3 regions of the Paenibacillus sp. NPDC058367 genome follow, and region 2 is predicted to be linked to each of the others. Evidence: riboswitches for the same ligand, from Rfam matches in the RefSeq annotation. Region 2 holds a riboswitch; each other region holds the start of a gene.

Region 1 (9,954 bases), on a different contig from region 2:
AGTAATATTAGGACACAGTGCTATAGCGCTGTGTCTTTTTTACAGTGTTTTTACAGTATTGTTTGCCAAAAAGAGATTAAAAATTATATAATTTTAAATGTATATGATAAAAACTACATTAGTCCACAGAGGACAGAAAGGAACTCTCCTTGAGTAAACCTAATAAAAGTACAAGCGTTCCCCAGCTCAGCAAACAAGAGAAACGGCGGGTAGAACAGGAGCAGCAAAAGCAGAAGACGAGAATTTTAATTATTAGTTCAATAGCTTTAGTAGTCATCATTTTTGTTGGATTGTTTATGTTAGCTTCGAAAGATGCCGCAAAAAATGCCACTTCGGGAGAACCAGTAGCATTCAATTACAGTGAGCTACCTAGAGTCGGTAAAGAGGATGCACCTGTTAAAATTGTTGAATTTGGAGACTTAAAATGTCCAGCGTGTTCCCAATTTGCAACTTCAGTTAAACCGAAAATTGTTCAAGATTTTGTCAACGAGGGAAAAGCAGCGCTCTACTTTGTAAATATGGCTTTCGTTGGTCCAGACTCTGAAACTGCCTCACTTGCTGCATTATCTGTTTACCATCAGAATCATGATGAATTCTGGAAGTTCTATGATGCTGTATATGCTCAGCAAGGTGATGAGAGCGAAGAATGGGCGACTGAAGATTTCTTAGTAAGCCTTGCGGAGAAAGAGAAGTTAGCTATCGATTACGAACTGCTGCGTAAAGATATTAAGGATCGTACGTATGCAGATGAGCTGAATAAGGGTATGCAGTTAGCTAGTGAAGCTGGGGTGACGACTACACCATCCCTTTATATCAATGGAGTAATGACTGCGGATCCATTTAACATTGAAGCGATTTCAACTGAGATTAACGACGCCGCAAAAGCTGTGGAGGCAAAGTGACAAAGTTCCTATCTTTTTGCAAGCGTAACTGCCTGTATCTGGCCTGGTTCGTCTCTTTAGTTGCTGTTGCTGGTAGCTTGTATCTGAGCGAAGTATTGAAATATGAACCTTGTAAGCTTTGCTGGTTCCAGCGAATTTTTATGTATCCTCAGTTATTCCTCTTGGGAATTGCAACCTTTCGAGGGGATAAAAGGATTATCCCATATGTACTTCCACTAAGCTTGATTGGTGGCAGTATCTCGATCTATCATTATGCGGAGCAGAAGATTCCTGCGTTAAGTAAAGTGCTTCCTTGTACAATTGGTGTTCCTTGTAATAAGGATTACTTGAACTTTTTTGGATTCATTACGATTCCTTTCCTTGCATTAATCGCTTTTGCTTTAATTAGCATCTTACTTTGGTACGGACGCAAGGAAGAAGAAGTGATGGAGTTAGATACAGAGGAAAGTTTAGGATTTTGATTTTTTAATTTTAAAGGATCAGAAAAAATGTGAAAAGTGATTAAAAACACGATCCAGAGGGATAATTGAAGAGAATGAAAGAGAGCATCCAATAAGACGCTGTATTTGCGCTTACTGGATGTTTTTTCATTCTTTTTTCATTTTTTTCAACGCTTTACTGTATACACTTTGTAGACTAATATTAGACCTTGTGAGAAGTTGAATATGCGCTGAATTTTCTTAGGAAAAACGGGGGAACCAAACTTGGCATATGTGCCAATGGGGTGAATCGGAATGGGTCGATTAGACTTATACCGTAGGGCTAAACCACAGCCCGAATCCGCCAGCTAACCTCGTAAGCAATGGTGGGATAATGACCATGCATAGCATGCGGATCATTTCCGTATGCTATTTTTAGTGTCTGCATTTATGAAATCCACCAATGAAAACAGCGCGCGGAAATTCCGTTTCAGCTCCCAAAGAAAGGAACTGTATCCACCATGGTAAGCAAGGTAAAACGACTATTGATCGGGCGTCCGATGAAGTCGAACGAACTCGATCATGAAAAGTTATCCAAGGTTAAAGCACTGGCTGTCCTGTCTTCTGATGCGCTCTCGTCTGTAGCCTACGGAACGGAACAAATTTTGATTGTACTGGTGGCTGCGGGGTTTACTGCCATCTGGTATTCCCTGCCAATTGCATTAGCCGTATTGGGCCTGCTGGCCATCCTGATTTTATCCTATCGGCAGACGATTTACGCTTATCCTCAGGGAGGCGGAGCTTACATCGTTGCCAAGAGTAATCTTGGTGTTCCGACAGGGCTCTTAGCAGGAGGGTCTTTGTTAGTGGATTACATTCTGACCGTAGCTGTTAGTGCGTCGGCAGGGACGGATGCGATCACATCGGCTTTTCCAAGTCTTCATAATCACACCGTTCTTATTGCAGTATCAGTTATTATTTTACTTACTTTGATTAATCTTCGCGGAGTTACAGAATCAGCTTCATTCATCGCAATCCCAGTGTATTTGTTTGTAGTGTCGATTGTAGTGTTGATTATCTCCGGTATTATTAAATATGCAGCAGGTGGCGTACATGCGAATGTCCCTGAAATTGGCTCTGCTGTTTCTAATGTTAGTTTGTTTCTACTATTAAAAGCCTTCAGTTCTGGCTGTTCGGCACTTACGGGTGTAGAGGCTGTATCTAATGCCATTCCAAACTTTAAAGCACCAGCTGAAAAGAACGCAGCCAAGACCTTAATGGTTATGGGGGTTATACTTGGATTTATGTTTACAGGTATCACACTATTGGCGTATTGGTACGGCATAGTGCCTGATGAAAAGGCAACGGTTGTTTCACAGATCGCTGAATCGACCTTTGGCCGCGGAACCTTATATTTTTTCATTCAAGGTATCACAGCAGTAATTTTGTTCTTGGCAGCTAATACAGCTTACTCAGCGTTCCCGCTGCTCGCATTTATGTTTGCAAAAGATAAATATATGCCACATGCTTTTATGGTTCGTGGAGACCGTCTAGGTTTCTCTAATGGTATTATTTTTCTAGGTGTTCTGTCTGCTGTGCTTGTAGCTGCATTCCACGGAAATACAGAAAGCTTGATTCCACTTTATGCGGTTGGTGTATTCATTCCTTTCACATTGTCACAGCTAGGAATGATGGTTCATTGGTTTAAAACAAAACCAGCGGGATGGAAAAAAAGATTTGTTGTAAATACCATCGGTATGCTGACTACATTGACGATTACGCTTATTTTTATCATCACTAAATTCTCAAGCGTATGGATGGCTTTCATTTTCTTACCTGCTGTAATGTTCGTGTTCCACCGGATTCACAAGCACTATTTGAACACTGCAGATCAGCTTCGTATATGCCCGAGTACAGATAAACCTTTGATTAAGGGCAGTACAGTTGTTGTTCCTGTTGCGGGTGTAACACGTGCTGTACTACATTCCATCAGCTATGCCAAGTCTCTAACGGATAATGTTGTAGCCGTGTATGTTGGCTTTGATGAAGAGGACATTCAAAAAATGGAGCAACGGTGGGAGGAATGGAATCCGGGTGTACGCCTGATTGTACTTCGTTCCAGATATCGCAGTATTATTCGTCCGTTAGTGAAATTTATTGATACAGTGGAGTGGAAGACCGCAGCGACGGATCATATCACGATTCTGATTCCACAGTTTATAACTAAGCATTGGTGGCAAGCTGTACTTCATAATCAGACCAGCTTTTTAATCCGTTCGTATCTAATGAATTCAAAAGATGTTGTAGTTGCGACTGTCCCATATCATTTGAATAAATAATGGATCATTGAGGAGAGGCTATATCCGGAACGTTCGGAATATAGCCTTTTTTTGTATTTTTAAGAAGGAAATTATTGCAAATCCACAAAATTTAAAATTTATATGTTGACATAGAGAATGAGAATCAATATCATTTAAAAGTGAGACTGAGGTAGTCAATACCTTTGAATAACATAGGATGCACACACTAGGAGGGTATTTAATGTTTTTGTTTAACAGAAAAAGATTTGGAAGCATGAAATTAACGATGGTCGGATTAATGGTGATGGTGCTATTCTTATCCGCTTGCGGTAATAATAATCCCGGTAACGCTTCAAACGCAGGAACAGACAAAGCGACGGCACCTACTGCTGAAGCTACAGAAGCTCCTGCAGCCCCTAAGACGTTAACGGATGCAATGGGACATGAAGTAACGATTCCAGCTAATCCTGGGCGTGTACTGGGTTCTTATTTGGAGGATGCTTTGGTAACTCTAGGTGTGACTCCAGTAGCGCAATGGTCAGTGACTAATGGTATTCAAGATTATCTGTCCACTGAATTGAAGGATGTTCCTACGATCAGCTACGATCTTCCGCTCGAGGCAGTAACCAGCTTCGCTCCGGATCTTATCCTCATCCCATCGGAGTCATCTGTACAGAATGGTATCTATGACCAACTGAATAAGATTGCACCGACTTATGTGATTGGGGATAAGCTAAATCAAGATTGGCGTAAATCGCTACTCAAGATTGGTGAAATTCTGAACAAGACCCCTGAAGCAGAGAAAGCCATTAAAGATTATGAAGACAAGGCGGCTGCAGCGAAAGAAAAGCTTAAAGGAGCTATTGGAGAAGAGTCCGTGGCGATTTTATGGTTGGTACAAAAGAACTTCTATATTGTAGACGAAACTCGCAGCAGTGGTGCTGTATTATATACAGACCTTGGTGTAAAGCTGCCTAACTTAGTAACAGAAATTCCTGTTGGTACAAGAGCTACTTGGAATCCAATTTCGCTAGAGAAGCTTTCTGAGCTGACAGCAGATCATATTATCCTTGTAAATAGTGATAAGACTGAGGGTTCGGAGATTCTGGACAGTGCAATTTGGAAAGGCATCCCGGCTGTAAAAACTGGCAATGTGCATGAAATGAGCTCAACAAGCAGTTGGCTATACAGTGGTGCGAACGCTGGTGGCAAAATTATTGATGATGTGTTAAAAAGTTTTGTGAAATAAAAAGTCGTAATTCACCATGAATGAGACTGATCATTTGGGTGGGGAAGGGCGTGCAGATCAAGTATCTTAAGATGCTTAGATCTGCACCATTTTTTTATAAACCATTCCTGTATTACTGAAAAATAACTCCTACAATTGTACAACCTAATTTTTTTTTGCGATAATGAGAATGATTGTTGTTATCATATAGAACATTGTAACTATCGATTAAGGAGACGACTCATGGTTTCACCCTCAGATTTCGCACATCGTAATAAAAATGATACACAAAAAGCTATACATACCCGACCGGCAGCTGCAATGGGTATTCTAGTGATTGGACTCGCTGCCATTGCCTTTGGACTGGCACTTTCGGTCTCAGTGGGTGCGGCAGATATCAAGCTAGCTACGGTATGGGAAGCAATATTTCATTTCAATCCAGATGTACAAAAACATCAGGTGATAAGAGAACTGCGATTTCCACGCGCGATAGCAGGTGCTTTGGTCGGTGCTTGCTTCGCAGTAGCAGGGGCAATCATGCAGGGGATGACAAGGAACCCTCTTGCGGATTCAGGTCTGTTAGGCTTGAATGCGGGAGCAGGTGTAGCGCTGGCCATAGTTTTTGCTTTTGCACCTTCGATCTCATTCACTTCACTTATGTTGTTTTGTTTTATAGGTGCTGCTATAGCTTCTTTTATCGTATTTGGAATCGGGTCGCTATCTTTTAATGGCCTTACACCTTTACGTTTGACGCTGGCAGGTTCCGCGGTAAGTGCACTACTGGTTGCTGTTAGTCAGGGCATAGCTATTCTTTTTAACTTATCCCAAGATATAGCCTTCTGGTTGGCTGGCGGAATGGGCGGGGCAAGCTGGACTCAGATCAAGATTATTTTCCCTTGGGTGTTCGTGGCATTAATCGCAGCGATGATGTTATCGCGGTCTGTCACCTTGCTCAGCTTAGGAAGAGAAGTTGCAGTTGGTCTGGGGCAGCGGACAAGATTAGTACAGTTGGCATGTATGATTGTTGTAGTAGTTCTTGCCGGAAGTGCAGTCTCAATGGTTGGCCCGATTGCTTTTATAGGACTAATTATTCCACATGTAGCACGTTATTTCGTTGGAGTAGATTATCGCTGGATCATTCCTTGCTCGGCAGTTCTTGGGAGCTTATTGATCATCTTTGCGGATATCGCCGCTAGAATGATAAATGCCCCTTATGAGACGCCGCTAGGCGCATTAATTGCCATCATCGGTGTACCTTTCTTTATTTACTTAGCGAGTAAGCGGAAGGGGGAGCTGTAATGCACAGAACAACCCTTTCTCCCAATGAAAATGAACGCCGTACACGTGCTATTACAGTGTTAGCGGTCCTTGCCATATTGATCGTTGTTGTTTTTATTGTCAGTATGAATACAGGATTTATGCGTCTATCCCCACGGGAGGTATTACATACACTGCTGGGTGATGGAACTCATCAGCAAAAGCTTATTTTATTTGATTTCAGATTACCTCGCATCGTAATTTCATTGTTGGTTGGAGCGGGCTTTGCAGTGTCAGGCTGTATTTTACAAAGTCTCGCAAGAAATGCACTTGCCGAACCGGCTACGCTGGGCATAAGTGCGGGTGCTGGTTTTGCGGTAATCATTTTTATCTCGTTTTTTCCGGCTACAACAGCAGCTCCGGTATTTGTCTTGCCGCTCTTAGCGCTTGGAGGGGCTAGCTTAACCGCCGCTTTAATCTATATTCTTGCTTATAGAAAAGCAGATGGTCTATCTCCAACAAGGTTGATCCTTATCGGGATTGCAGTCGCTGCCGGAATTAACGCTTGCCAGCTGGTGTTGGCACTTCGGCTTGATCCCAATAATTATCAGTTTGTAGCGACTTGGATCGCCGGGAAAATATGGGGTGGCGATTGGAGATTCGTCCTTGCTCTGCTACCTTGGATAGCGATTCTGTTACCGTTCGCCTTCTATAAAGCCCGTATTCTTAATGTATTGAATCTAGGGGACCATACTTCTGTAGGACTTGGAATGCGAGTGGAGAAGGAGCGTATTCTTCTTCTAGTGACTGCAGTTGCGCTTGCCGGCTCCTGCGTTGCTGTAAGTGGAGGAATTGGCTTTGTCGGCCTAATTGCACCACATCTTGCCCGCAAGCTTGTGGGACCCCGTCATCAGGTATTATTGCCCGCTAGTGCGTTGACAGGGGCGCTTCTTATGATTACTGCTGATACTATCGGCAGATGGGTGTTACAGCCTGCAGAAGTTCCAACAGGCATCGTGGTTGCGATCATTGGTGCACCTTACTTTTTATATTTACTCGCCAAATCAAAAGCATAATGCGTACGAAGCGAGTTTTACTATGTAGTTCATTCTAGGAGCATCGCTCCATTAAACTTTTAAGGAGTTGTTAACATGTCAGAACGTTTGAACACAGAAGAGTTAAGTATTGGGTATGCAGAGGCTACAATTGTTAAAGGGTTGAACTTAACTATCCCTACGGGAAAAATAACCGCACTAGTGGGCGCTAACGGTTCTGGTAAATCTACAATTCTTAAAACAATGGCCCGGATCATGAAGCCTAAGAGCGGCAGTGTAATGCTGGACGGTAAATCGATCCATAACTTTTCAACGAAAGAGGTAGCTCGTCAGCTTGCGATCTTACCGCAAAACCCAACGGCTCCAGACGGTCTAACGGTCTCTGAACTTGTCAGCTATGGTCGCTTCCCGCATCAAAAAGGATTTGGCACAATGACAGCAGAGGATCGCAGCATTATCTCCAACGCAATCACTGTTACAGGTATGGAGCCTTTCCATGACCGTCCGATTGACCGCTTATCTGGAGGACAACGTCAGCGTGCTTGGATCGCTATGGCATTGGCGCAAGAAACTGACATTCTATTCCTGGACGAACCAACAACATTTCTAGATATGGCTCACCAGCTTGAAGTTCTACAGCTTCTGCAAAAGCTGAATGAAGAAGAAGGCCGTACCATTATCATGGTCGTGCATGATTTGAATCATGCTACTCGCTATGCACAGCATATGGTAGCTATTAAATCCGGTACTGTGGTTAGTGAAGGCTCACCTACTGAAGTTATGACACCAGATGTACTGCGGGAAGTGTTTGGAATTGAGGCAGATATTGTTCCAGATCCACGCACCGGTGTGCCGCTGTGCCTTCCTTACGAGCTTGCGGCCTACAAAGCTGTGTAATCATAATTGAAAATCATACAACGAACAGGCTCCCGTCATTGACAAGGGAGCCTGTTCGTTGTTACAGTTGTGGTTGCCTACAAATCCATGATACCACTACTAAAAATAGATCAAGGACCATCATTTATACATGGTTAAAGGAGCATGAAACATGAATATTGACAAAATTCAAAATGACCTAGAGCAGCTAATGACTGCAGGGATTGTGAAGAGTCATGAGAACTTAAAAGATCACGTGTATACCAAAATGGGCGGTAAAGCTGATATTTTGGCAGCACCAGCTACTTATGAGGAAATTCAAAAGATCGTTACATATGCGGAACAGAATGGGATAAACCTTACGGTACTTGGGAACGGCTCCAATGTGATTATCCGTGATGGAGGTGTGCGTGGAATCGTTCTGCAAACGGCAGGACTAACCGGAATGGGGATTCGAGACAATCTCTTATATGCGGAGTGCGGCGCCAAGATTATAGATGTGTCACGATATGCATTGGATATGGAGCTTATGGGTCTTGAGTTCGCCTGTGGTATTCCAGGAACGGTTGGTGGAGCGTTATACATGAACGCAGGCGCTTACGGCGGAGAAATTAAAGATGTACTGCATAGTGCACTGGCTATAACTAAGAGCGGACAATTAGTGACTCTTCAAGGGGATGAGCTGCAATGGGGTTATAGAAAAAGCGTGTTCGCAAGCGGTGAATACATCGTACTTGAGGCCAATTTTGCTATGACTTCTGGTGATGCATTAGCCATCAAGGCGAAAATGGATGAACTTACTTACTTGCGTGAATCCAAGCAGCCGCTTGAGTATCCCTCCTGTGGGAGTGTCTTTAAACGTCCTCCAGGTCGGTTTGCAGGTCAGTTAATTCAAGAGAGTGGCTTACAGGGAACAAGAATCGGTGGTGCTGAGGTATCCAAGAAGCATGCAGGGTTTATTGTAAATGCAGATAATGCAACAGCCAGCGATTACATTGGGCTAATTCACCATGTAAGAGCGACTGTGAAGGATAAATTCGGAGTGGAGCTTGAAACTGAAGTGGAGATCATTGGAGAAGAGTAACTATTAATTAGAAAGAGCCCACAGATTACTGTGGGCTCTTTTACTGTCATTACATATGGCTTAATCCACTGAAAGGGTATATTTAGCTCTTTCAGTAGTTATTTCCGCCTTGCGATCACTTATGTCCTCAATCCGAAGCCCGTCAATAGCTAAGTCATAGGTGGAGTGTGGTAGCGATACTAGCTCACCATCGGCGTTTAAAGTGCTGCCAAATCCTTTTAATATTAATGCACTCCCAAGATAATCATCGATAACATCCTCCGCACTCCGAAACTCAACAGCCTCTAGATTAAAATGAATTTTATCCAGATCACGAAGCTCCTTCTTTTCAATTACAATAGTTTCATTCACATGACTGTTAATCCAGTCCATAAGTTTCTGTATACTTTGTTCCATTAGATGATCCCACCCTTACCTCGAAGATTATTATGTTTAAGTTACCCTTTTCTTAGGATTTGAATCCTTATTTTTGCCACATCTGAGCGGATTTGAACAAAGGAAGGTACTAAGGAATAGCGAATGTTACAGAATAGCAACAACAGAGATAATCCTCTACAACCAGAATAAGGATAGAAGAAAGTTAACTATTCTAAAAAGGGGGAGTGTTATTGATTCAGCTAACTGATGTCTCAAAATATTATCAGGAGAGGTGTGCAGTTGATCGAATTACTTTCACGGTGGAGAAAGGTGAGGTCTTTGGATTTCTAGGTCCCAATGGTGCAGGGAAGACTACAACGATGCGCATGATGACAGGGCTTCTTCAGTCTACAAGCGGAGAAATTTTAATTAATGGCATGAATATTTCACGTCATAAAAAAGAAATCCATGCTCAA
Region 2 (11,136 bases):
CCATCCGCGGCGGCATTTATCTATTGCCTAGGGAGTGGACTATACAGAACTACAAAGCTGTTTTTGCCTCTGGTACAATTATTCCTGCTTTTTGGATTTCGGTAGCACGAACAGTGATATCTACGATCCTGAATCTATTTTTAACCACAATGCTTGCTTATACTTTAAGCCGGAAAGAATATGTTTTCCGCAAGCAGATTACCTTTGTTTTCGTCCTAACCATGTATTTTAATGCGGGTCTGATTCCAAATTATTTCCTAATTAAGGATCTTCATTTGCTTAATACATTTTGGGTATATGTAATACCGACTATGATAAGTGCATTTAATATGATCGTCATCCGTACTTATATTGGTAGCATACATGAAAGTCTTATGGAATCCGCGAGAATCGACGGTGCCGGGGAATTTAAGATTTTCATGAAAGTAGTCTTCCCTTTATGTAAACCTGTTCTGGCTACCATCGCCCTTTTTGTCGCGGTAGGTGCATGGAACTCATGGTTTGATGCTTTTATCTACACCTCTTCCCGCCAGCACTTGAGTACATTGCAGTATGAATTAATGAAACTAATACAATCTAGTATGAATGCGAACAGTAGCGCAAGTGTAGCTAACGGGGCAGGGGTAACTGCGGAGTCAGCGGGGTCAATGGTAACTCCAAAGTCCATTCGTGCAGCCGTTACTATCGTTGCTTCGGTTCCGATTCTGCTAGTCTATCCATTCATGCAAAAGTACTTTGTAGTTGGAATGAACGTAGGAAGCGTGAAGGAATAAGTAGCTTGCACCCACTATTAAATAATAGGAAGGTTGTTTGTTGAATTATGACTCCATCTCCAATCACATACACGAACCCAATACTTCCAGGTTTTTATCCAGATCCTAGCATCACTCGAGCAGGGGATGATTTCTACTTGGTGTGTAGCTCCTTCGAATATTTTCCTGGGGTGCCTATCTTTCACAGCCAGGACTTGATTCACTGGACACAAATTGGTCATGTATTAGATCGTGTAAGTCAGCTAGATACACGTAAGAGCAAAAGCTCTGGAGGTATATTTGCTCCAACCATCCGGTATCATGAAGGAACGTTTTACATGATAACGACCGAAATACACGGGAAGGGGAATTTCTATGTTACGGCTACGGACCCAGCGGGTCCGTGGTCAGACCCGATTAGTATTCCTTATGGAGGAATTGACCCTTCCCTAATGTTTGATGAGGATGGAAAGGTATATGTAACCACCCAGCAGGGAGCAGATTATGATTCCCACGCTATTCAATATGAGATAGACATTGCTACAGGAGCAGCATTAACAGAACCTGTTGTCATCTGGACTGGGGATGGTGGACCTTGGACGGAAGGACCACATTTGTACAAAATTAACGGAATGTATTATATCATGTCTGCTTCAGGCGGCACGGCAAAGGAACACCGAGAAATTATCGGTCGTTCTTCCTCCCCTTACGGTCCTTTTGAAAGATTAGAGCAACCGATATTGACCCATCGCGGGACTGATAGTCCCATTCAGTATCTAGGACATGCTGATCTGATCGAAGATCGTAACGGGGATTGGTGGGCCGTATTCCTTGGAGTACGTCTAGTAGATTCCAAGTATACAGTGCTAGGAAGAGAGACCTTTCTTGCCCCTGTAACGTGGAATGAAGACGGATGGCCGATGATTGATAATAATGAGGACACTGTCGGGCTGGAGATGAAGGTTCCGCGTGTACCGGGTCATTCGCCAAAACCTGAGACTAGCGGAAGATATGATTTTGATGACCCTGTATTGCCGTTGGGATTATCCTTTCTGCGGAATCCGGCAGAGGGAAGCTGGTCACTAAGCCAACGTCCGGGTTTTCTAGCTCTTCGAGGGCAATCGAAAGACCTTAATGAAGTGGGTCAGGTAGCCTTTATAGGCAGAAGACAGCAGCATACTTCAGCTGAATGGAGTACATTACTGGATTTTAACCCTACCGTGGACGGTGAAGAGGCTGGACTCTGTGCTAGATTGGACGAGAATGCACATTATGAAATTGCACTATCGCAAAGAAATGGACATAGAGTGATTACAGCTTATTTAACTGTTGATGGAACAACACATGTGGCTGCAGAGATTCCAACGATTGCTGGATGTTTATATCTGAAAATTCGGGCGGAGCTAACGGAATACACTTTACTTTATTCTTTGGATGGTCAGGAATGGATCGAGCTATCTAGGGCTCTAGCCTATCCATTATCCCCTCAAGCTGTCAAAGGAAACGGATTTACCGGTGTTCTTGTTGGCTTATATGCGACAGGTCATGGTAAAGTAGCTGAGGTACCTGCCCACTTTGATTGGTTCGATTATCGGTCATAATGAATAGCGTTTGTTAGGAGGGAACTTGTTGAGACAAGCTAGTGATTTTACAGAGCCTGCACTAAAGACAGTGTTCGCAGAGGATTTCAAGATTGGCGCAGCCGTCAACCCATTAACTATCCAATCACAGGAGCATTTGCTTGCTTATCATTTCAACAGTATTACCGCTGAGAACGAGATGAAATTTGAAAGTCTGCATCCACTTGAGGACGCTTATAACTTTAGGGCAGCAGACCAGCTGGTTGCCTTCGCCAGGGAACATCATATGGCGATGCGCGGACATACCTTGATTTGGCACAACCAGACAACGGACTGGCTGTTTGAGGATAAGGGCGGAGGACCTGTAAGCAAAGAGATTCTGCTTGCACGAGTCAAATCACATATTCAGACCGTTGTAGGACGTTATAAGGATGATATTTATGCTTGGGATGTTGTCAATGAAGTTATAGCCGATGAAGGAGAAGAGCTTCTTCGCCATTCGAAGTGGCTCGACATTGTTGGCCCGGATTTTATCGCCAAAGCGTTTGAATTCGCCAATGAAGCTGACCCTAAGGCATTATTATTCTACAATGACTATAACGAATCCCATCCATTAAAGCGTGACAAAATCTATAAACTGGTGAAGTCGCTATTGGAACAAGGCGTGCCGATCCATGGCGTCGGATTGCAGGCACACTGGAATTTATACGATCCTAGTCTGGATGATATTCGTGCAGCGATCGAAAAATATGCATCGTTAGGACTTCAGCTCCAACTGACAGAGCTGGATGTATCCATGTTCCGTTTCGATGACAAACGAATGGACTTAAAGACAGTACCTGCTGAGCTGCTCGAGCTTCAAGCAGATCGATATGAAGCGATGTTCGCACTGCTGAGAGAATACCGGGACGTGATTAGTTCGGTTACGTTCTGGGGAGCAGCGGATGACTATACCTGGCTGGATGATTTCCCTGTTCGTGGGCGGAAGAACTGGCCGTTCCTATTCGATGAAGGGCATAAGTCGAAGCCAGCTTTCCATCGAATTATCACCTCTGCCACGAAATCATAGAGTGGGCAAGCTGCTCAAATAATGAACTGTGAACCCGTCCTTATATCGATTAAGGGCGGGTTATTTATACGTTGATAGATTAGTAGAATAGATCTCAAAGGGCGGATTAAAGTGAGCGTGACAATTAGAAGGATTCTGGAAGATTTAATAGGAGCCATGGAACAGATAGATGGGACTGTGGATACTCTTAAGCCGGGGAATCCAGAAATGGTGATTACAGGGATGGTTACGGCATTTTGCGCTACGCAATATGTTGTGGAGCGAGCGGTTGCTATGAACGCCAATTTGTTGATCACACATGAAGGTGTGTTTTACAGTCATCATGAGACGAGTGAGTGGTTAGAGGATGACCCTATTTATCTTGCGAAACTGAGTTTAATCGAGCGTTCTGAACTAGCTATTTTTCGTTATCATGATTATTGGCATAGGCATCAACCAGACGGGATCATGGTGGGCTTGCTACGAGAGCTTGAATGGTCAGCCTATGTGGTTGAGCAGCAATCCACTGCTACAATCCTATCGATTCCAGCTATGACGGTAAGTGAAGCGGCACAGTATATAAAAAGAAAGCTAGGTATCTCCTATTTACGTGCTGCCGGAGACGTATCCCAGATATGCAGACATGTGGGGATATTAGTAGGTTACAGAGGAGGTGGGACGATGGCTATTCCTCTTTTTAATCAGCATAATCTTGATTTAATTATTGCTGGCGAGGGCCCCGAATGGGAAACTCCAGAATATGTGAGGGATGCTGTCCACCAAGGCAGATCAAAAGCACTGATTATGTTAGGACATGCGGAAAGTGAAGCTCCAGGAATGAAATATTTAGCTGAAGTTCTGGCACAGAAATACCCAATGATTCCTACTTATTTTATTGCTGAACAACCGGTCTATCAGCTGGTTTAATTCGTATAAACCGAAATGAAGAATAAATTTGCATATTATGGAGAAAATGATTGGAAACCAGGTCACTGAGAAAGGAGTGTTTCAATGGAAATTCCTTTGGAGGCTGATGAAGTGTTAAGTCGTATCAAAAAGCTTCAAACCGATGGAAGCTCGATCAGCAAAAAACAAGTGAAGCAAAGCGATCCTGATCTTATGAGAAGTGCGCTGTTCTTTTTTCCGAGCTGGGAGCATGCATTGAAAAACGCCGATCTGTTGTAGCCATATGATTGTATAACGAAGCCGAGTGGTTCAGGGATTGATCTCTGATGGCCGCTCGGCTTTTTTTAGATATATTGAGTAAACAAGAGCAAAAGAAAGAGAAAACGAAGTGTATGCTCAATATGAAATGAAAAGCATGGCTTTCAACATTATTTTGCCCACGGCTCAACTTTACAAGAAACCTTACACGGAGTATGATTCATCACATAACTGACAATTACATAAGAAGTCCGCTTAATTTCCGTTAAGGAAAGCGGGGGAACCAACAACTGGGAACCAGTGTAACAATCGGTACTAGTTATGGGGTGAATCCTGTTCCAGGTGCATAAATGCATCCATGCAGGTAGGGCAACTCTCACTGCCCGAATCCGACAGCTAACCTCGTAAGCGTATGGAGAGAGGATGAATGGCGTATTTGATGATGAATAGCCACAGAGAATCCCTCTGTGGTTTTTTGCTGCGTTAAAAAGCAGATATAGTTGTAGAACCTATCTATGAAAGAGGTGTTAACTTTGCCTATTGCTAAACTGAATGGAACTTCGCTCTATTACGAAATCAATGGAACAGGGGCTCCGGTTGTGTTTATCCATGGACATGGATTAACACATAGTATGTTCAAGCCACAATTGGAGTATTTTTCTGATAAATATAAAGTGATTCTGTGTGATTTACGGGGGAATGGCAAATCAGGTGAATTACTGCAGGCCCCAAACGAGATTATTGAAACCCAATGTCTAGATATAATAATGCTATTGAATGATTTGGGTATTCGTGAGGCTGTTTTTGTTGGGAGTGCCTATGGGGGGCTCGTCGTTCAGCATATTGCGAAACAATATCCAGAGCGAGTAAAAGCGATTGTTGTCGCGGATAGCTTTTGTAGAAGTCATGCGTCAACGATAATCGGTAAAATCCAGCTTATGGCTGCTTATTGTAGTTGGTTAATGTATTACGCTCCAAGTGAGCTTGTACTGCCTTCGATTCGTATGATGTACCGGGAACGCTGGAATCTGGCTTATAACGAGATTAGAAGAGGACTTCTCGATAAACGTCCACGGGAATTGTATCGGCAAAGGCTGGCTACGAGCCATGTGGATTACACTAGATGCTTAAAGTCTTTTAAGCGTCCCGCCTTATGTATTGTAGGTGACTTTAGTGAATTTGGAGTTAATTGTATGAAGGATATGGTGTCTCAGCTGCCACATGCTCAGTTAGTGATTATCCCTAACGCATTAGATCCTAGTAATCTGTGTCAGCCGGAGAAATTTAATGCTATACTTCAGCGGTTTTTGGAGAAACAGCAGGAAACTCAGCAGATTAGTTAATCTTAATGGTAAGTGAGAAATGAGAGGCGTCCCATAGCCGGGGAGTATGTACTGGCTACGGGGCGTTCTTCTGTATGTCTGTATTTTGTACAATGCTGTCTACTGATGTAAGATTAAAGTTATTCGATACTAACTATCTAAAGGAGCTGAGTCATGATGTCTCAAGCCGAAACCATAAAATTGACCTCATTATCTTCAAAAGGGGGCTGCGGCTGCAAAATCGGTCCCGCCGATCTCATGCAGGTTATTCGCAGTCTACCACCAACCGTTCCTAATCCGGATTTACTTGTGGGTCTGGATACCAGTGATGACGCTGGGGTATATCGATTAAGTGATGATCTGGCGTTAGTGCAAACTGTTGATTTTTTCACGCCGATCGTGGACGACCCTTATTCCTTTGGGCAAATTGCAGCAGCTAATGCGTTAAGTGATATTTATGCTATGGGCGGTAAGCCGCTTACGGTGCTTAATATTGTGGCCTTCCCTATTTCTGTTCTGGACAAAAGCATTCTCGGTGACATTTTGCGCGGTGCAGCAGATAAAGTGCAGGAAGCAGGAGCAACGCTTGTGGGCGGACATTCCATCGACGATAAAGAGCCTAAATTTGGATTGGCCGTTACGGGCCTTGTGCATCCGGACAAAGTAAGAACGAATGCAGGTGCGCAGGTAGGAGACAAGCTGATTTTGACCAAACCTATCGGTGTGGGCATCTTAACGACTTCTATTAAAAAGGATCAGCTATCCCCAGAAGAAACTACACGCCTTACGACAGTCATGTCTACACTGAATAAAAAAGCGGCTGAAATCATGGAGCCCTATGATGTACATGCTTGTACAGATGTTACCGGATTCGGGTTGCTTGGACATGCCTCGGAAATGGCAAAGGGGAGCAATCACGGACTGATTATTCGTCAAGGCGATGTACCGATGCTGCCAAGAGTAAGAGAGCTCGCGGAGCAGGGCTTTGTTCCAGGCGGCACTAAGAATAACTTTGCCCATTTGGAGGGCAGTATTCTTTATCCGGAAGAGATGGACCAATTAAGCCGCTATATTCTGTGTGATGCTGTGACTTCCGGTGGATTGCTGATCTCTGTTGCTCCTGAACAAAGTGAGGATTTGCTAAAAGAGTTAGTAGATGCAGGTGTAGAAGCAGCATTGATCGGAGAGGTAACGGAAGAACATCCGGGTCAGATTGCAGTTATAGCTGCGCAATAACGCTGGAGTTCAGCTTAGAGACGACCTAAGAAGTTAGCCACCAGAGGAGAGAGCGCATTGTTTCAGGATATTACATTGGAAGAACTAAGAGTGTTAAAGAATAAGAAGCAGATCACCGTTATCGACGTTCGATCTCCTTCTGAATATAAAGATGCAACGCTGCCGGATAGCTTGAATATTCCCTTTTTTGACGATGAGGAACGGGCTGAAGTAGGTACGTTGTATAAACAGACAAGTGTGCAGGCTGCGAAAGAACGCGGTTTGGAGATTGCTGCTGCGAAGCTACCTACCTTTGTCAAAGAATTTGCTGCGATTCAAGGGGACAAGGCTGTATTCTGCTGGAGGGGAGGTATGCGCAGCCGTACAACTGCGACCGTACTTTCTTTAATGGATATTCACGCTTACCGATTAATTGGCGGCTATAAAGCTTACCGTAAATGGGTACTCGATGAACTGGAGTCCTATGAATTCAAGGCGAAGCCTTATGTCATTCATGGAAATACGGGTACAGGTAAAACAAACCTGCTGCACCGCCTGAAGGCACAGAGCTATCCTGTTTTGGATTTGGAAGGAATGGCAGGTCACCGCGGTTCTATCTTTGGCGAGATCGGACTTCATGCAAACAATCAAAAAACGTTCGATAGTCTTCTTATGGAGGAATTAATTAAGCTTGGGGATGCTCCTTATGTACTGTTTGAAGCGGAGAGCAAAAAGATTGGGAAGGTCGTAATGCCCCCATTCATGGCCGAGCAGAAAGAGATCGGAACACAGATTTGGATTGAGATGCCACTACAAGCCAGAGTGCAGCAAATCCTTGAGGATTATCGACCAGAAGAATATAAAGAACAGTGCATTTCAGCATTTCGAAGTATCAAATCGCGAATTCATATCCCCATTGCGGCGGAAATCGAGCGGTGCTTGCAAGCTGATATGTTCGGAGAGGCTGTTGCGCTGCTGTTAGAATACTACTATGATCCTAAATACGATTATACGTCTACTCAGTATGAAGGCATTGAGAGAGTTACCTTTAAGGTGAACAATTTGGATGAGGCTGAGGCTGCGGTGATCTCTTTTTTAAGTAATCAGAAGGTATAAGCTTTAGGTATCGTAAAGTATGAGGGGTTTAGAGGAGGCTCGGCTTAACAAATGATCTATTTAGACTATAACGCTACAACACCTGTAGATAAGGAAGTAGCAGAGGTTATGATTCCTTATCTTTATGGTCATTTTGGCAATCCTTCAAGCAGTCATTCTTTGGGACAAGAAGCTAAAGTCGGAATCGAGCGAGCAAGAACACAGGTGGCTAATTTCCTGAATTGTACGCCGGGTGAGGTGCTTTTTACAAGCGGGGGCAGCGAGTCGAATAATACAGTCATCAAGGGCGTCGCCCAAACGTATCGACATAAAGGCAATCACATTATTGTGTCTGCTGTGGAGCATCCTGCGGTAATTAAACCGTGTCAGTATCTGGAGCAGTTGGGCTACACGATTACTTATGTACCTGTTGACGCGTATGGAATGGTGCAGGTAGATGATGTGAAAAATCAGCTTACAGACCAAACTATACTAGTCTCCATTATGCACTCTAACAACGAAACGGGCACGATTCAGCCGATCAAAGAAATAGCTGAGGTCTGCCATGAACGGGGTGTCCTTGTACATACCGATGCTTCGCAGTCCGCTGGAAAAGTAGAGCTTGATGTGGCTGAGTTAGGGGTGGATTTTCTAACGCTGGCAGGCCATAAATTATATGCGCCAAAAGGGATTGGAGCATTGTACATCCGAGAGGGCATTCACATCGAGCCATTAATTCACGGAGCGGGTCATGAGCAGGGGAGACGTGCCGGAACGGAAAACACCCCTTATATTATTGGATTAGGAAAAGCCTGTGAGCTTGCTTCGGACTCTCCATCCAGAGAGCGTGTGAAAGAAGTAGCGGATTATTTCTACGATAGATTGCAGAAGGCGTTTGGCGACAGAATTCACCTGAATGGTCATAGGCATAAGCGATTGCCCAACACGCTTAACGTTAGTTTTCTTGGAGCGGTGGGTCACGAAGTGATTGCTTCGCTGGAAGATGTGGCTGCCTCAACAGGCTCAGCTTGTCATTCTGGAGAAACATTGATTTCACCTGTTCTAAAGGCAATGAATGTCTCAGCAAGTATTGGGCAGGGAGCGGTTCGTTTTAGTGTGGGACGGTATACGACTAAAGCGGAGATCGATGAGGTTATCGGTAAGCTGAAAGAGTATTTGTTGTGAGTGGATTGCCAGGGATAGCTAAGTTTGCTCAATAGCGTCTCTCCGGATCGAAAGATTAAGAAATTTTAATCGAATATTATAACAAAAGCATCTGTTACTCCTTTAGTAGGGAGGGAAGATGCTTTTGTTTGTGTTAGTGATTATACAATAGTAAAGCCTGCACTTGCATAACCAGTGACTGTATTTACAAGGGTAAGACCTGTAGCAGTGGCTGAGAATACCATAAGAAGACGTGTCTGCGGTGTTATAGCAAAATTGATACCATTCGTAATTCCGCTGACAAAAGTTCCTAAATTAATAGTACCAGTGATAGATGGAAGTGGTACTATTGCACCTGGAATAGGAGTAAATGTGTTATTTGGTGTGGCCGATTGGTACAATTGCGCTGTTACATTTATCGTAGTACCAAGAAGCGATAAAGCAATGGTATTACTGAAGTATGCAGCAATAGATGTTATCACTCCTGAACGAGGAACGGACATTGCAAAGTTGATAAGAGGTCCAAGAACAGTACCTGTCAAATCTATATTTCCACTAACAAGAGAAATGCCTGTGGCTGAACTTCCGAAGCCTATAAGGCTTGTTGTTCCCACCAAACCACCTAAAACCGTGGTCATAATAATTGGTCCACCAGATGCCAGTGGAATGATTGCGCCATCACCGGTTGCCCCAGTAACTCCTGTAACTCCGGTAACCCCCGTAGCTCCAGCAAGCCCGGCAGTACCCGTAGCCCCCGTAGCTCCAGCAAGCCCAGCAGTACCCGTAGCCCCTGTCGGCCCCGCAAGCCCGGCAGTACCCGTAGCCCCCGTAGCTCCAGCAAGCCCGGCAGTACCCGTAGCCCCCGTCGGCCCCGCAAGCCCGGCAGTACCCGTAGCCCCCGTAGCTCCAGCAAGCCCGGCAGTACCCGTAGCCCCCGTAGCTCCAGCAAGCCCGGCAGTACCCGTAGCCCCCGTAGCTCCAGCAAGCCCGGCAGTACCCGTCGCACCAGTCGGCCCCGCAAGCCCGGCAGTACCCGTAGCCCCTGTTGGTCCAGCAAGCCCGGCAGTACCCGTAGCCCCTGTCGGCCCCGCAAGCCCGGCGGTGCCTGTAGCACCCGTCGGCCCCGCAAGCCCGGCAGTACCCGTCGCACCAGTCGGCCCCGCAAGCCCGGCGATGCCTGTAGCCCCTGTCGGACCAGCAAGCCCGGCGATGCCTGTAGCCCCTGTCGGTCCAGTTGCCCCTGCTCCAGGTCCTGTCGGTCCCTGTATTCCTTGCGCGCCTTGAGGACCCTGAGGACCTTGAGGACCTTGGAGTCCTTGGAGTCCTTGAAGTCCTTGAAGACCTTGAGGACCCTGCGCCCCTTGAGGTCCTTGCGCTCCAGTCGCGCCTGTCGCTCCACCAGCAATTAGTAAATAATCTGACGAACTACCTGGTGTTCCTTTGGGTCCGGCAACAGTAGCTATATAAGTGCTGCCATTAAAGGTTACTACTTGACCCGCTGGATACAATGGGCTTTGTGCCGGATTAAAGACTACAATACCTTGCAGCCCTGCACCAGTGGCTCCTTGAGGTCCTTGAGGCCCTTGAGTTCCTTGAGTTCCTTGGGGTCCCTGAGGACCTTGTGGCCCCGTCGCACACTTAATAGGTAAGCCGAGCGCTTGTGAAATAGAAGCTTGAATATGTCTGATTTGAATTACCAACTGATCTTTGCAATGAGAGTCTATTTTCGTGGCGAGGATAAAAGATAATAACTCGGCTAACAGCTGTTGAAGATTAGTACCCACGCTCACGACGGA
Region 3 (11,136 bases), on a different contig from region 2:
TCGCTCTTTTCACCATATTACCTGCATCCTTCGCCCGTATTCCTCCCCAGCCTTCACGTTCCACAGTTTCGTAAAAACCAAGCTCCTTGGCTAACTCTGTCTTTAGTTCTTCCGACATCATGCCTCGTTTTCTGCGGCTCATTACGGAATTCCTCCCTTATGAAAGAAAATGATAAACCGATTGCTCAATTAGTATGCTTGCTTAGAACAAGGATCATTCACTGAATATTCACGCAAAAAAAAGAAACAGTCGTCCTTTATGAAGGACAACCGTTTCTGATACAAATAAAAAACAGCCTCCAAAGGAAGCTGCCCGTGAAACATTAAGCTTTAATATACATAATCCGCATCTGCCCATCGTCTTCACATACTGTGATTTCCACAGATTCAGTAAGGATATCGGCATAGCTATAGGAGACTCGCTTGAATGTTTGCTGCTCCTGATCCAGTTTGACAATAAATACAGAAGGGTACGTTTCTTCCAGGACACCGGTGCGTTCTACGGTTTTACGACGACCTCCGTTTGCACGCAACGTGATCTTATGACCGACGTGAGCTTCGAGACTGCGTTTGATTTCCAACAGCGCGTTATTAGCCATTGCCTGACGACCACCTCTTTTCTTGTCCATTATACAACTTCCCCAGGTGTTTGTCAAAGCAAATAAATAATTATAGATGATGAATATTTGGTTGTCAACGGAATTTTTTTGCGGGGAATCAGAGGCGAACTAATAGCCTTGTTATCTGTAATAGGTTTACCACAAAGCAAGAAAAATAACATTGTCGATCTTTAAAGATAACTACCATTTCACACAAGCATAATCGCCTTTGGCGTCGTCCCTACAAGGACGGTTAGCGTTTATGCGGGAAATATAAGGATAATGTATAGCGTGAAACTTATACTTTCTTATATAAAAAAAGGGTTAAGCTCATCGCTCACCCTTTCTTCGCGTTACTCTATTCGGCCACTCCAAATTACATATTAGCTTTGAAAATAGACCAGTACCTGTCGATTAAATTGCGGAAGGTGTCACTTTTAGTGCTGACAGGTTCTGCAGACGCGGCATCCCAATACGGAAGCTGCCACGGGTCTCAATACCGCCGATTCCCTGATTACCACTAATGGTGTTGTTCAAAACCTCACTCAGATTCACCGTATCCCTAATGGGCGTGAACGACGATTTTGCCGCTACATAAACTGGGTCTAGGGCATGGATCAATATCCGTCCAGGAGAACTGGCGAAATTCGCCCCTGCCCCCAGCAGTGCTTCAAAATGTGACTGACAAGCACCTGCAACAATCGTCAACGCATCAAAATTTCGCTCATAATCCCTAGCTACCCTAATAGCAGCTACGAAGTTTTGCGAATTTTTATAGCTGCTCAGACTGTGAAGATCGTAAGTATGCTGTTGCTTCAGCACCCCGTCATGACCGGTAATCACCACAATATCTGGACGCACGCGGGGCAGCAGCCGGTATAAAGTGTCAGCCATTGCGGACTCATGAACATGATGGCCTTCAGCAGGGATCCGCAATTGCTCGTATAAGCTAAGGCTCTTATTCAAATACGCTGGATCGCCATCCAGATGCAGTACTTTTCCCGGCACTTCAAAATAAGCAGCTTCCTTGGGCGATGGAGCCCATGCTCCTTCTGATAGAGCGCTCCCGCTCCTCTGACTTTGCTCCTGTCGGTCTTTCCGCAGCTGTGTCAGTGATTCATTCGCTTTAATCTGTGCCTGCTGTCCTCGTTCCGTAATTCGGGTAGGAGGCACTTGAACCAAGTCATTCAGAGGAGAATCCGCCAACAGACGGAAATCTGTGCCTTTAATGACGGCTCTGTCCTGCACAATATGATCTACACGAAAAGTCAAATCTCCGCCATAAGATTTACGAACGACCAAGTCTCCTAAATTCATTACAACCACCACCTCTACCCCATCGTATGGGCAAAGGCCTCAGTTGGTTCATAACTAGCTATGTTTTTAGCTTATTCAATTCCAGCAGCCAACAGAACACCGCTTAATCGGGCGTATTCTTCTAGACTTAACGTTTCTCCACGACGTGTTGGTTCAATACCAGCTTCTGCGAGTAAAGCCTCCAGACGCTCACGTCCCTCTTCAGGGAAGTAACGAGCCTTGAGATTGTTAGCAATCGTCTTGCGACGCTGTGTGAAAGAAGCTTGGACGACCTCAAAGAAGTGCTTCTCACTCTCAACTTCTACCGGTGGACGCTCTCTTACCTTTAGACGGATTACAGCGGACTCCACATTAGGTTGAGGAATGAACACCGTACGCGGCACAATGCAGACGAGCTCAGGCTCGCTGTAGTACTGCACGGCAATGCTAAGACTCCCGTATTCCTTTCCTCCCGGAGAAGCGGCCATACGCTCCGCAACCTCTTTCTGAATCATTACAACAATGTTATCAAGCGGAAGCTTCTCTTCGAGCAGCTTCATCAGAATCGGAGTAGTTACATAATACGGCAGATTGGCAACTACGCTTACCTTGTTCACGGATGCAAAATCTTCTTTGAACAGCTCCTGCAGATTTACATTCAGAACATCATCATTACGAACCTTAACATGCGGATAAGGGGAAAGTACGTCCCTTAAAATAGGAATCAGCCTACGGTCGATCTCCACAGCGGTCACTGCACCAGCGGTTAGCGCCAAACGCTCCGTCAGGGCACCAATCCCAGGACCGATTTCCAATGCCCCTGATTCGCTATCTAGCCCAGCAGCGTCAACAATCTTGTCCAATATATTTTGATCAATCAAAAAATTCTGTCCTAAGCTCTTCTTGAACTTGAATCCATAACGTTGAATAATTTCTTTCGTCCGTTTTGGAGTCGAAATTTCCTCTCTACCACTCATGAAGTAATGCCCCCCTGATCAATTTGGGCGAGAGCTCCGGCAAATTCCTCCCGCGTAATTCCAAACATCGCCAGCCGCTTGTACAGCTGCTTGCCATTACAATATCCGATTCCAAGCAAATTACCAAGTGCCATACGTCTTTCAGCTGCCCGAGGGTGTACAAGCATTCCAGCGGCCATTAAATCATCAAGTCCAATTAAAGCAGGTGCACCTTCAAAAGAGGTATGTACATTCCGCAGCGCATGACGAATCGCCTCTGGTGAAGCGTTCTCCACACCGATATCTCCCTTGCGGGTTGCGTCCTTCTCAGGAATGAAGGCATGCTTACAGCCCGGCACCTTTGCGGACACAATCTTACGAATTCGTTCACCCGCATGATCCGGGTCAGTAAGGATAATCACTCCTCTACGCTCCATAGCAAGCGCGATCTTCGCAATTACGGTCCGGTCTACAGCCGAGCCCCCTGTTTCGATCGTATCTGCTTCTACAGCGCGTTTAACAGCGACGGTATCACTCTTACCTTCAACGACAATTAATTCCTTAATCATATCTCTTGACTCCTTCCAAAAAAAGCAAAAAAGAAGAGGTTTCGCTCCTCTTCTTTTGGTTAAAGAATGTATAAGTGATGAGCGGTTGCTCTGCGATCAACGAAATGATCATCTGGCGTTCCTTAACGGTTATCATCACTATAGCTTATCAAAGAATAATTTGCAAAAGCTTCAGCCTAGTTTAACTCCGGCTTCACAGGTCCAATCACATAAACGGTACGTGATTTACGACCGAAATTACGCACATGGCTCAGTGAATCGTAATAGACATCTACTTTATTGCCTTTAATGGCACCGCCAGTATCTTCTGCTCGGCGGAATCCAAGCCCCTCGATATATACCCACCAGCCAATAGGAATTACATTCGGGTCTACCGCAATTGTACGACCTTCCGTTACGCGTGTTCCGGAAGCAGTTTTGTTACCAATACCTGGCTCTTCTGATGAATAAGCTGTCATGGAGACGTTCTTAATCATCTTCTTGTACTCAAAGTCTACGCCAGCCTTGCTTGTGACATTATTAGTCTTAGCGCTAACCTTAGCCGTTTTTGAAGTGGTGTTTGATTTGGAAGTTGTTGTAGTCTTAGCTACAGCCGGCTTAGGAAGTGCTTTGGTACCAACGGCAATAATCTTATCTTTCGTTACCGTTTGTACTTCCTTACCAATCATGCGCATAGAGGCCAGTTCTCCGTCTTGGTAGATCTTCTCAATATGCTGAATCATGACGCCTGGTTTGCCTGCCTGTGCCACTCTAACTGTTCCCACAGTAAGGGAGGGGTCTGCTGTCTTGATGACTCTGAAGGGTAAGTTAGTTGTTCGCTGTACGGTCTGTTTGTTGATGCGAACAATCTTAACCTCCATGTTTGCAGAAATGGTGGTGTCTAACGAAGGGAAAATCTTATCATGACCTTCTAGGGTAATGCCCATTTTCTCAATTGCTTTACCAATTGTGTCCTCGGTCGTATATAACGTTTTTGTTGCTCCATCCGCAGTAAGACTAATTTTCTGCGCACGATTGATAACGACACGGTCACCGTCTTTTATTTCATCACTCAGACCTAAAGATAGTTCATCATGCGGCTGCAGCGAAATTTGCTCTTTCTCCAACACATCACCAAGAAGCGCTTCCCGCGTTTCAAGCGTCTGTGTTTGCCCGTCTATTACTAAAAATAATTGTTTGTTACTTTGACCGTGTACGTACAGCAGAATAAGTAGCGCGATAGCGACTGAAATCACGCCTGCAAGTAAAAGTACGCGAGTATTTACTTGCTCCCACCGTAATGCGAAAGACCTGCTGGATGACTGCGAATCATGGGATACTTCTGGTTGGAATACGCCCATTCTCTCCATCCTCCTTACATAGCCCCGTCGTCAATTGTATATCATGAGGACTGAATTCCTTTGACGAAACTATTTGAGATTGTCACAGGACACGCACGTAATAACTTAGCGTCTCCTGCTCATGGATCGCCTGCTCGGCACAGCTACTCCCACCCCTGTTATATAACAGTATGTGGGCAACATTCTATTTATTCAAAAATAAAAAAGCCTAAAAAGAGTTCAACTGAGGACTCTTTCGTGGCTTCTCCAATATCAGAATAGAGAATGCTTGTGCACGAGGTTGCCTCTCTTACTTGCGCTTACGGGGTTAGCTGTCGGGTTCGGACGAAAGAGAGACGCCCTATTTCAGGTCACCCGCTCATGGCGGTTGCCCTTAAATTCACCCCAAAGACCACGTGAAGAAATCAAATACTGTCCTACGGCACGTCTAAACCGTATTTAAAATACAGGCATGCGGTAGGTCAATATTGGTTCCCCCGTTCTCCATACGGAGACTCAGCGAGACGATCCATGAATCAATGGCTGTCACTATAACACAGCTCACATCACTGAAAAGATGATATCCTGTTTTGATGCATGTTGTAAAGGACGATTCAACCACGTTTACGCAAAAATATGGTTAAAATATTGTAATATTCAGCCGTTTTTATATTAAAAAAGTTTAATATATCGGCCATTCTCTATTTTTCACCTGTTTTGCTCCCGTTTTCACTCAATCCCAAATCGTTCCAGTGCGTTCGCATACGTTATTTTAGCCAATTCTTCCCATGTTAACCCTTTAATTTCAGCTGCTGCCTCTGCTACAAGCTTCACATGAGCGCTCTCATTTCGCTTCCCGCGGAAGGGGTGTGGAGTCAAATATGGAGCATCGGTTTCGATCAATAATCGGTCTAGTGGTGTCTGCGCAAGCACTTCTTTTGGCACTCTTGCATTTTTGAACGTAATGGGTCCTCCAAAGGATAAATGAAAACCAAGATTCAAGCACATTTTAGCTGTTTCCCAGCTTCCTGAGAACGAGTGCATCACGCCTCCAACCTCATTTGCTTTTTCCTCCCGTAAAATCCGTACAACATCCTCATGTGCATCACGATCATGAATACAAATCGGCATATTTAATTCACGGGCTAGTCCAATTTGCTTGCGAAAAACTTCATGTTGCACATCCTTGGGAGAAGTATCCCAGTAATAATCCAGTCCGATTTCACCAATAGCCACTACTTTTTTATGACTGCATAGAGAAGCGATCCAATCGAGATCTCCTTCTTTCATATCAATCGCATCCTGAGGATGCCAACCCACTGCCGCATAAATATAATCATAAGATTCCGCCAGCTTCATCGTTGAGGGAATCGTCTCCCGATTAAATCCGATATTAATCATCTTGCTAACTCCTGCTTCTACAGCACGAGCGATAACTTCTTCGCGATCCTCGTCGAATTGAGGTGCATCCAGATGCGTATGTGTGTCAAACAGAAACATTTTAACCCTCACTCCTTGTTCTTTTTTAGATATATAACAATATAAGTTTCACGCTATCCGTGATATCTTATTTTTCTACTCTTCTTGTCAAAAATCCCATATTTTCTTGTATTATTTTGCAAAAATCTCTGCAATAGAAGCAGGCAATCGCGTAAGCGCATTTCTTAACTTATCCTGAGGAAAATAAAGATGATATCTTCCACGGTGAATGCCGCTAATAGAACGCACAATATCCGACACCTCTGAAATTTCCCGCAGATGATCATGCCGATCAAGCAGCAGAATTTGTTTATTGTCAAAAGCTTCTCCCGGACGGAACACATCATAGGGCAGATCTGTCGGAAAATCAATCTCCAAATCATATTCTGGGTGAAGTCCCGCTGCCGCAAAACTGCTGCGAATTTCAGTAATCATTTCTGTATCGAGATTCTCCACCTCAACATATTTATAAAGTTTACGATGAATAAAACGGGTACACAAGTCGCTTAGTAGCTCATCTTTCTCAAGCGTCCACTGCATAAAAGCCGTCTGTACCAGTGCTTCATCCAGCATTAAATACTGCTTCACTGTCACCTCACCACGGAACAAATCCTCCAGTGGATTAATCATGAAACTAAAATTGTACCCCTCTTGGAAAAGCTCCTTGGCTCTACGAAAAATTTGTCGCAAAATAATCTCTGAGCTGCGTGTCACCGGATGAAAATAGACTTGCCAGTACATTTGATAACGCGACATTAAATAATCTTCAATGGCATGCATTCCCGATTCTTTTACAACAATTCGACCATTATAAGGACGCAGCATTCTTAAAATCCGATCAATGTCGATCGTTCCATAGTTTACACCTGTATAGTACGCATCACGCAGCAAATAATCCATGCGATCAGCATCTAGCGGACTCGAAACCAGATTTACAACAATTTCATGCTCATAAGTTTTAGCGATTACAGAGGCTACTTTACGAGGAAAATCCTCCTCCACATCACGCAAGATCTCAGTAATCTCTGTGTCCTCCAGAATAATTCGACAAGTCCAATCCTCATGATTCATTTCAAAAGCTTCTTCTATAGAATGGGAAAATGGACCGTGTCCCAGATCATGCAGCAAGGCCGCACACAAGGTGAGCAGACTTTCTTCAGGAATCCAATCCTTATACCCGCTTCGTTCAAATTGCGAAATAATTCTACGTGTAATTTCGTACACCCCTAGGGAATGAGAAAACCGACTATGCTCTGCGCCATGAAAAGTAAGATACGAGGTACCCAGCTGGCGAATACGACGTAAACGCTGAAATTCCTTTGTATTTATTAGTCGCCAAATAATAGTATCCTGCACATGGATATAATTGTGAACCGGATCTTTGAAAACCTTTTCTTCTGTGAGCGGCTGCTTCATGAGATCAACTCCTTTATTAAATTTAGTATGATTTTAACCAATATAAGTATATAATAAATAATTATGTCGTACTTTGTCGAATAGTGACGTTTTTAGTCTTGGTAAATCGACAAAGTTTATTTTTTCACTTTTTTTAGAATTCGTGATTGTTATAGGGAATTCAAAGTTTTCGTGAAAAAGCACTTATTCAACAGATGAAAAAAGGTTGACTGTTTTGGGAATCGTTGGTATTATAAATATCATAAAACAGTGAACAATGTCGAATAATGACGTTTTTGGAACATTGAGAGGAGTAACGATTGTTATGATGAAATCAACAGGAATTGTAAGAAAAGTAGACGAACTTGGACGGGTAGTTATTCCCATTGAATTGCGCCGTACTCTTGGCATTGGTGAAAAAGACGCACTTGAAATTTACGTTGATGGTGAGCGCATTATGCTTAAGAAATATGAGCCTGCCTGCATTTTCTGCGGCAACGCTGAGAACGTAACTTACTTCAAAGGAAAAATAGTTTGTCATGAATGCATTTCTACTATCCCTACCCCTGTGACAAACTAAAATAAATAGTATATAATAGAACTAATCAAATTGTTAATTCTAACCTTTTCATATCTCCTTGACCTCCCGTGACCGCGGGAGGTATTTTTTTTCTGCAATCACCTGTGTTTCCTGCCCAAAAGGTGTCTACAAGGATTAACTCCCCTCATGACACCTAATAATGATGGGGAATGCGGTGAGAGCATGAAGCAAATCGAGTTTTTACCATGATCTGGTCTATCTTGGGCTTCCTTTTGGGAACCACCTTCAGGCTAGAATCTCGTCAGCTTCGTAATACCCCTCCGCACCTTGTTAGCCTCTTAGAATTAGAATCCGTCAATAATACTTACTGCTGCTCCGTTTTATCCAGAAGTGCGTTATAAATATCCCGCTTTGACACACCACGATCAGAGGCTGCTTTTTTCATAGCTTCTTTACGCGGCATATCTGCTGCTTCGTAATGAGCAACATGTTCTTCAATATTTAACTGGCGCCACCAAGCCGATTCCGCCATTTCAGCATCTTCCTTGCTCTCGCCTTCAACGACGATAACATACTCACCAAGCGGTGGATGTTCAGCGAGCCAATCCGTACATTCCTCGATCGTCCCACGTAGAAACTCCTCATATCTCTTCGTCAGTTCACGAGCAAGCACAATTCGCCGATTGCCAAATGCTTCATGGAGATGAGCCAGTGTCTTCACCACGCGATGTGGAGATTCGTAGAACAGTATAGTCCCTTGCGCCGAACGAAGTGGACTTAATACCGCACGGATATCTTTACGTTCTCGAGGTAAGAAGCCGATAAAAGTGAAAGTAGTCGTAGGCAGACCAGAGGCAATTAATGCTGACAAAGCTGCGTTAGCTCCGGGTATAGGAATTACTGGTATACCATGACTTATGGCAAGGGCTACAAGGTCTGCACCAGGGTCGGAAATGGCTGGTAAACCGGCATCGCTGACGAGTGCCAAATTTTTTCCTTCTATTATATAGCGGATAAGTTCAGGTCCACTGGCAGCCTTATTATGCTCATGATAACTGAACAGCATAGAGGGTGTAATTTCAAAATGGCTCAACAATTTCCGAGTTTGTCTTGTATCCTCAGCTGCAATAATATCGCATTCCTGCAAAGTGCGGACAGCACGATAAGTCATATCCTCTAAATTACCGATGGGTGTTGCCACCAAAAAAAGTGAACCGGTTGATTCCTGCTTATGTGTATTGTTATTGTTCTGAAAACTGCTTTGGCATGATATCGTCATGATTTACCCTCTTTAGCACCATAGTAGATGTCCATAATTTCTGGACAGTATTGATTGTCCTCATTATATACAATGAGTGGTGGATGTAAACGAACCTCCGGCTTACCATCACGTATCGCTTCAATTAATACCATATTAGCTTCCAGATGCGCACGTGGATGTACAAAGCGAATAATCTTAGGCTCGAGCCTATATTTTCTCATAAGACTAATAATATCGACCAATCTTTGTGGCTTGTGAACCATACTTACCTTTCCACCGGTGCGAACCAGTCTCACACAGGCTTGAATGACCTCCTCCAGCGTACACCCGATTTCATGACGAGCCATAGCCTGATGAGTGTTCAGCTTGAGGTCACTGCCGTTAAGCGGCATATAAGGAGGATTGACTGTTATTGCATCATATACGCCATGTCCTGCTACTTTATATAACTCACGTAAATCGCCTTCATGGATCACAACCTGATCCTGTAGCCCATTTAGAGCCACGCTACGCCGAGCCATATCCGCTAAACGGGGCTGAATTTCAATCCCTTCTATAGAAGCTTTAGTTCGGGTCGTCATCAAAATAGGAATTACACCATTCCCAGTACAAAGATCCAGGACTCTCCCACGAGGCGGAACGCTGGCGAAACGGGCAAGCAGTACAGCATCCATAGAAAAGCTAAATACTTCGTCACTTTGAATAATGCGCAAGTCATGCGTTAATAAATCATCCACCCGCTCCGTCGGCAACAAAGGAACAGATATATCATTAAAAGAATTTGTCATGTAGTAATCTCCTAAATGTTTTGTTGAGCTAAAATTCAAAAAAAACCGTAGGATCAATCTCCTACGGCTGGATATCCTCATTTATTAAGAAAAGAAAGACAGAACAGACAATCACCTTCCGTACGTAAATGTCCAAAATAAACATTACAGATGTGAAAGCCTTCATGGTAAAGCCGGGCCAAGTTGTCATAACCTTCCCCGACAACCTCTTCTGTTCCCTCTCCGGCAGCTAAAAGAGCTTCCGCCTCCGCAGAATCTACGGTAGGATCCAAAGGTGCATCCCGCTTTAAAATTTTGCGAAGCTGTTCATTCTCCAGAGTTAACCTCTGATTAGCTTCCATCAGTTCTTTTACCGTCTGTTTCCATTCTCCAAGATTGGCGCGCATCGTTTCCATCTGTGCTTCCATATCCTGCATGTGTGCAAATATATTTTTCTTCTCCAAGTTTCCACCCCGAAAGTAACCTTATAATGGTTTACTTGACGACAACATCATCCATTGGAAGTTCCTTAACTTTGCCCACTTCAAACAACTGTACATGAACCGTACGGCTTCCGGCATTAAGTCCTACTACTTTGCCATCACCCAATGAGGTCACGACAATCTTGCCGACCGCTGGCATTTCTTCCTTTACACTCTCATAATTGTCATGCTCAAATTTCAAACAACACATCAGACGTCCACAAAGTCCTGAAATCTTCGTCGGATTAAGTGACAGGTTCTGATCCTTCGCCATTTTAATGGATACGGGTTCAAAATCCCCTAACCAAGATGAACAACAAAGCACTCGCCCACAAGGTCCAAGTCCACCTAGCATTTTAGCCTCATCACGCACCCCAATTTGCCGTAGCTCAATGCGGGTCCGGAAGATACTTGCTAGATCTTTAACCAATTCTCTAAAGTCGACCCGTCCTTCGGCCGTAAAGTAAAATAT

Evidence for each region. Region 2 has a riboswitch for cyclic di-AMP ahead of ACFWMP_RS26630 (alpha/beta fold hydrolase). Riboswitches for the same ligand answer to the same signal wherever they lie in the genome.
Region 1: linked by a shared signal. The riboswitch ahead of ACFWMP_RS15335 (APC family permease) and the one ahead of ACFWMP_RS26630 (alpha/beta fold hydrolase) in region 2 are both predicted to bind cyclic di-AMP.
Region 3: linked by a shared signal. The riboswitch ahead of ACFWMP_RS30910 (resuscitation-promoting factor) and the one ahead of ACFWMP_RS26630 (alpha/beta fold hydrolase) in region 2 are both predicted to bind cyclic di-AMP.

What each region holds. Positions count from the first base shown of each region.
Region 1 is NZ_JBHXIZ010000002.1:939,347-949,300, forward strand. Features, by position in the region: gene ACFWMP_RS15325 (DsbA family protein) at 150-902, shown strand; gene ACFWMP_RS15330 (disulfide oxidoreductase) at 899-1,363, shown strand; cyclic di-AMP (ydaO/yuaA leader) riboswitch at 1,561-1,719, shown strand; gene ACFWMP_RS15335 (APC family permease) at 1,843-3,660, shown strand; gene ACFWMP_RS15340 (ABC transporter substrate-binding protein) at 3,863-4,870, shown strand; gene ACFWMP_RS15345 (FecCD family ABC transporter permease) at 5,093-6,148, shown strand; gene ACFWMP_RS15350 (FecCD family ABC transporter permease) at 6,148-7,182, shown strand; gene ACFWMP_RS15355 (ABC transporter ATP-binding protein) at 7,258-8,058, shown strand; gene murB (UDP-N-acetylmuramate dehydrogenase) at 8,210-9,121, shown strand; gene ymzB (protein YmzB) at 9,182-9,517, opposite strand; gene ACFWMP_RS15370 (ABC transporter ATP-binding protein) at 9,730-9,954, shown strand, end outside.
Region 2 is NZ_JBHXIZ010000006.1:279,330-290,465, reverse strand. Features, by position in the region: gene ACFWMP_RS26655 (carbohydrate ABC transporter permease) at 1-773, shown strand, start outside; gene ACFWMP_RS26650 (glycoside hydrolase family 43 protein) at 821-2,353, shown strand; gene ACFWMP_RS26645 (endo-1,4-beta-xylanase) at 2,382-3,401, shown strand; gene ACFWMP_RS26640 (Nif3-like dinuclear metal center hexameric protein) at 3,513-4,307, shown strand; gene ACFWMP_RS26635 (hypothetical protein) at 4,392-4,565, shown strand; cyclic di-AMP (ydaO/yuaA leader) riboswitch at 4,787-4,971, shown strand; gene ACFWMP_RS26630 (alpha/beta fold hydrolase) at 5,078-5,887, shown strand; gene selD (selenide, water dikinase SelD) at 6,044-7,102, shown strand; gene mnmH (tRNA 2-selenouridine(34) synthase MnmH) at 7,160-8,197, shown strand; gene ACFWMP_RS26615 (cysteine desulfurase family protein) at 8,249-9,361, shown strand; gene ACFWMP_RS26610 (exosporium glycoprotein BclB-related protein) at 9,502-11,136, opposite strand, start outside.
Region 3 is NZ_JBHXIZ010000012.1:44,021-55,156, forward strand. Features, by position in the region: gene ACFWMP_RS30885 (small, acid-soluble spore protein, alpha/beta type) at 1-142, opposite strand, end outside; gene veg (biofilm formation stimulator Veg) at 324-599, opposite strand; gene yabG (sporulation peptidase YabG) at 1,014-1,916, opposite strand; gene rsmA (16S rRNA (adenine(1518)-N(6)/adenine(1519)-N(6))-dimethyltransferase RsmA) at 1,988-2,872, opposite strand; gene rnmV (ribonuclease M5) at 2,869-3,420, opposite strand; gene ACFWMP_RS30910 (resuscitation-promoting factor) at 3,597-4,760, opposite strand; cyclic di-AMP (ydaO/yuaA leader) riboswitch at 5,042-5,271, opposite strand; gene ACFWMP_RS30915 (TatD family hydrolase) at 5,469-6,239, opposite strand; gene ACFWMP_RS30920 (HD domain-containing protein) at 6,351-7,634, opposite strand; gene ACFWMP_RS30925 (AbrB/MazE/SpoVT family DNA-binding domain-containing protein) at 7,939-8,193, shown strand; gene rsmI (16S rRNA (cytidine(1402)-2'-O)-methyltransferase) at 8,519-9,433, opposite strand; gene ACFWMP_RS30935 (tRNA1(Val) (adenine(37)-N6)-methyltransferase) at 9,430-10,203, opposite strand; gene yabA (DNA replication initiation control protein YabA) at 10,281-10,646, opposite strand; gene ACFWMP_RS30945 (PSP1 domain-containing protein) at 10,678-11,136, opposite strand, start outside.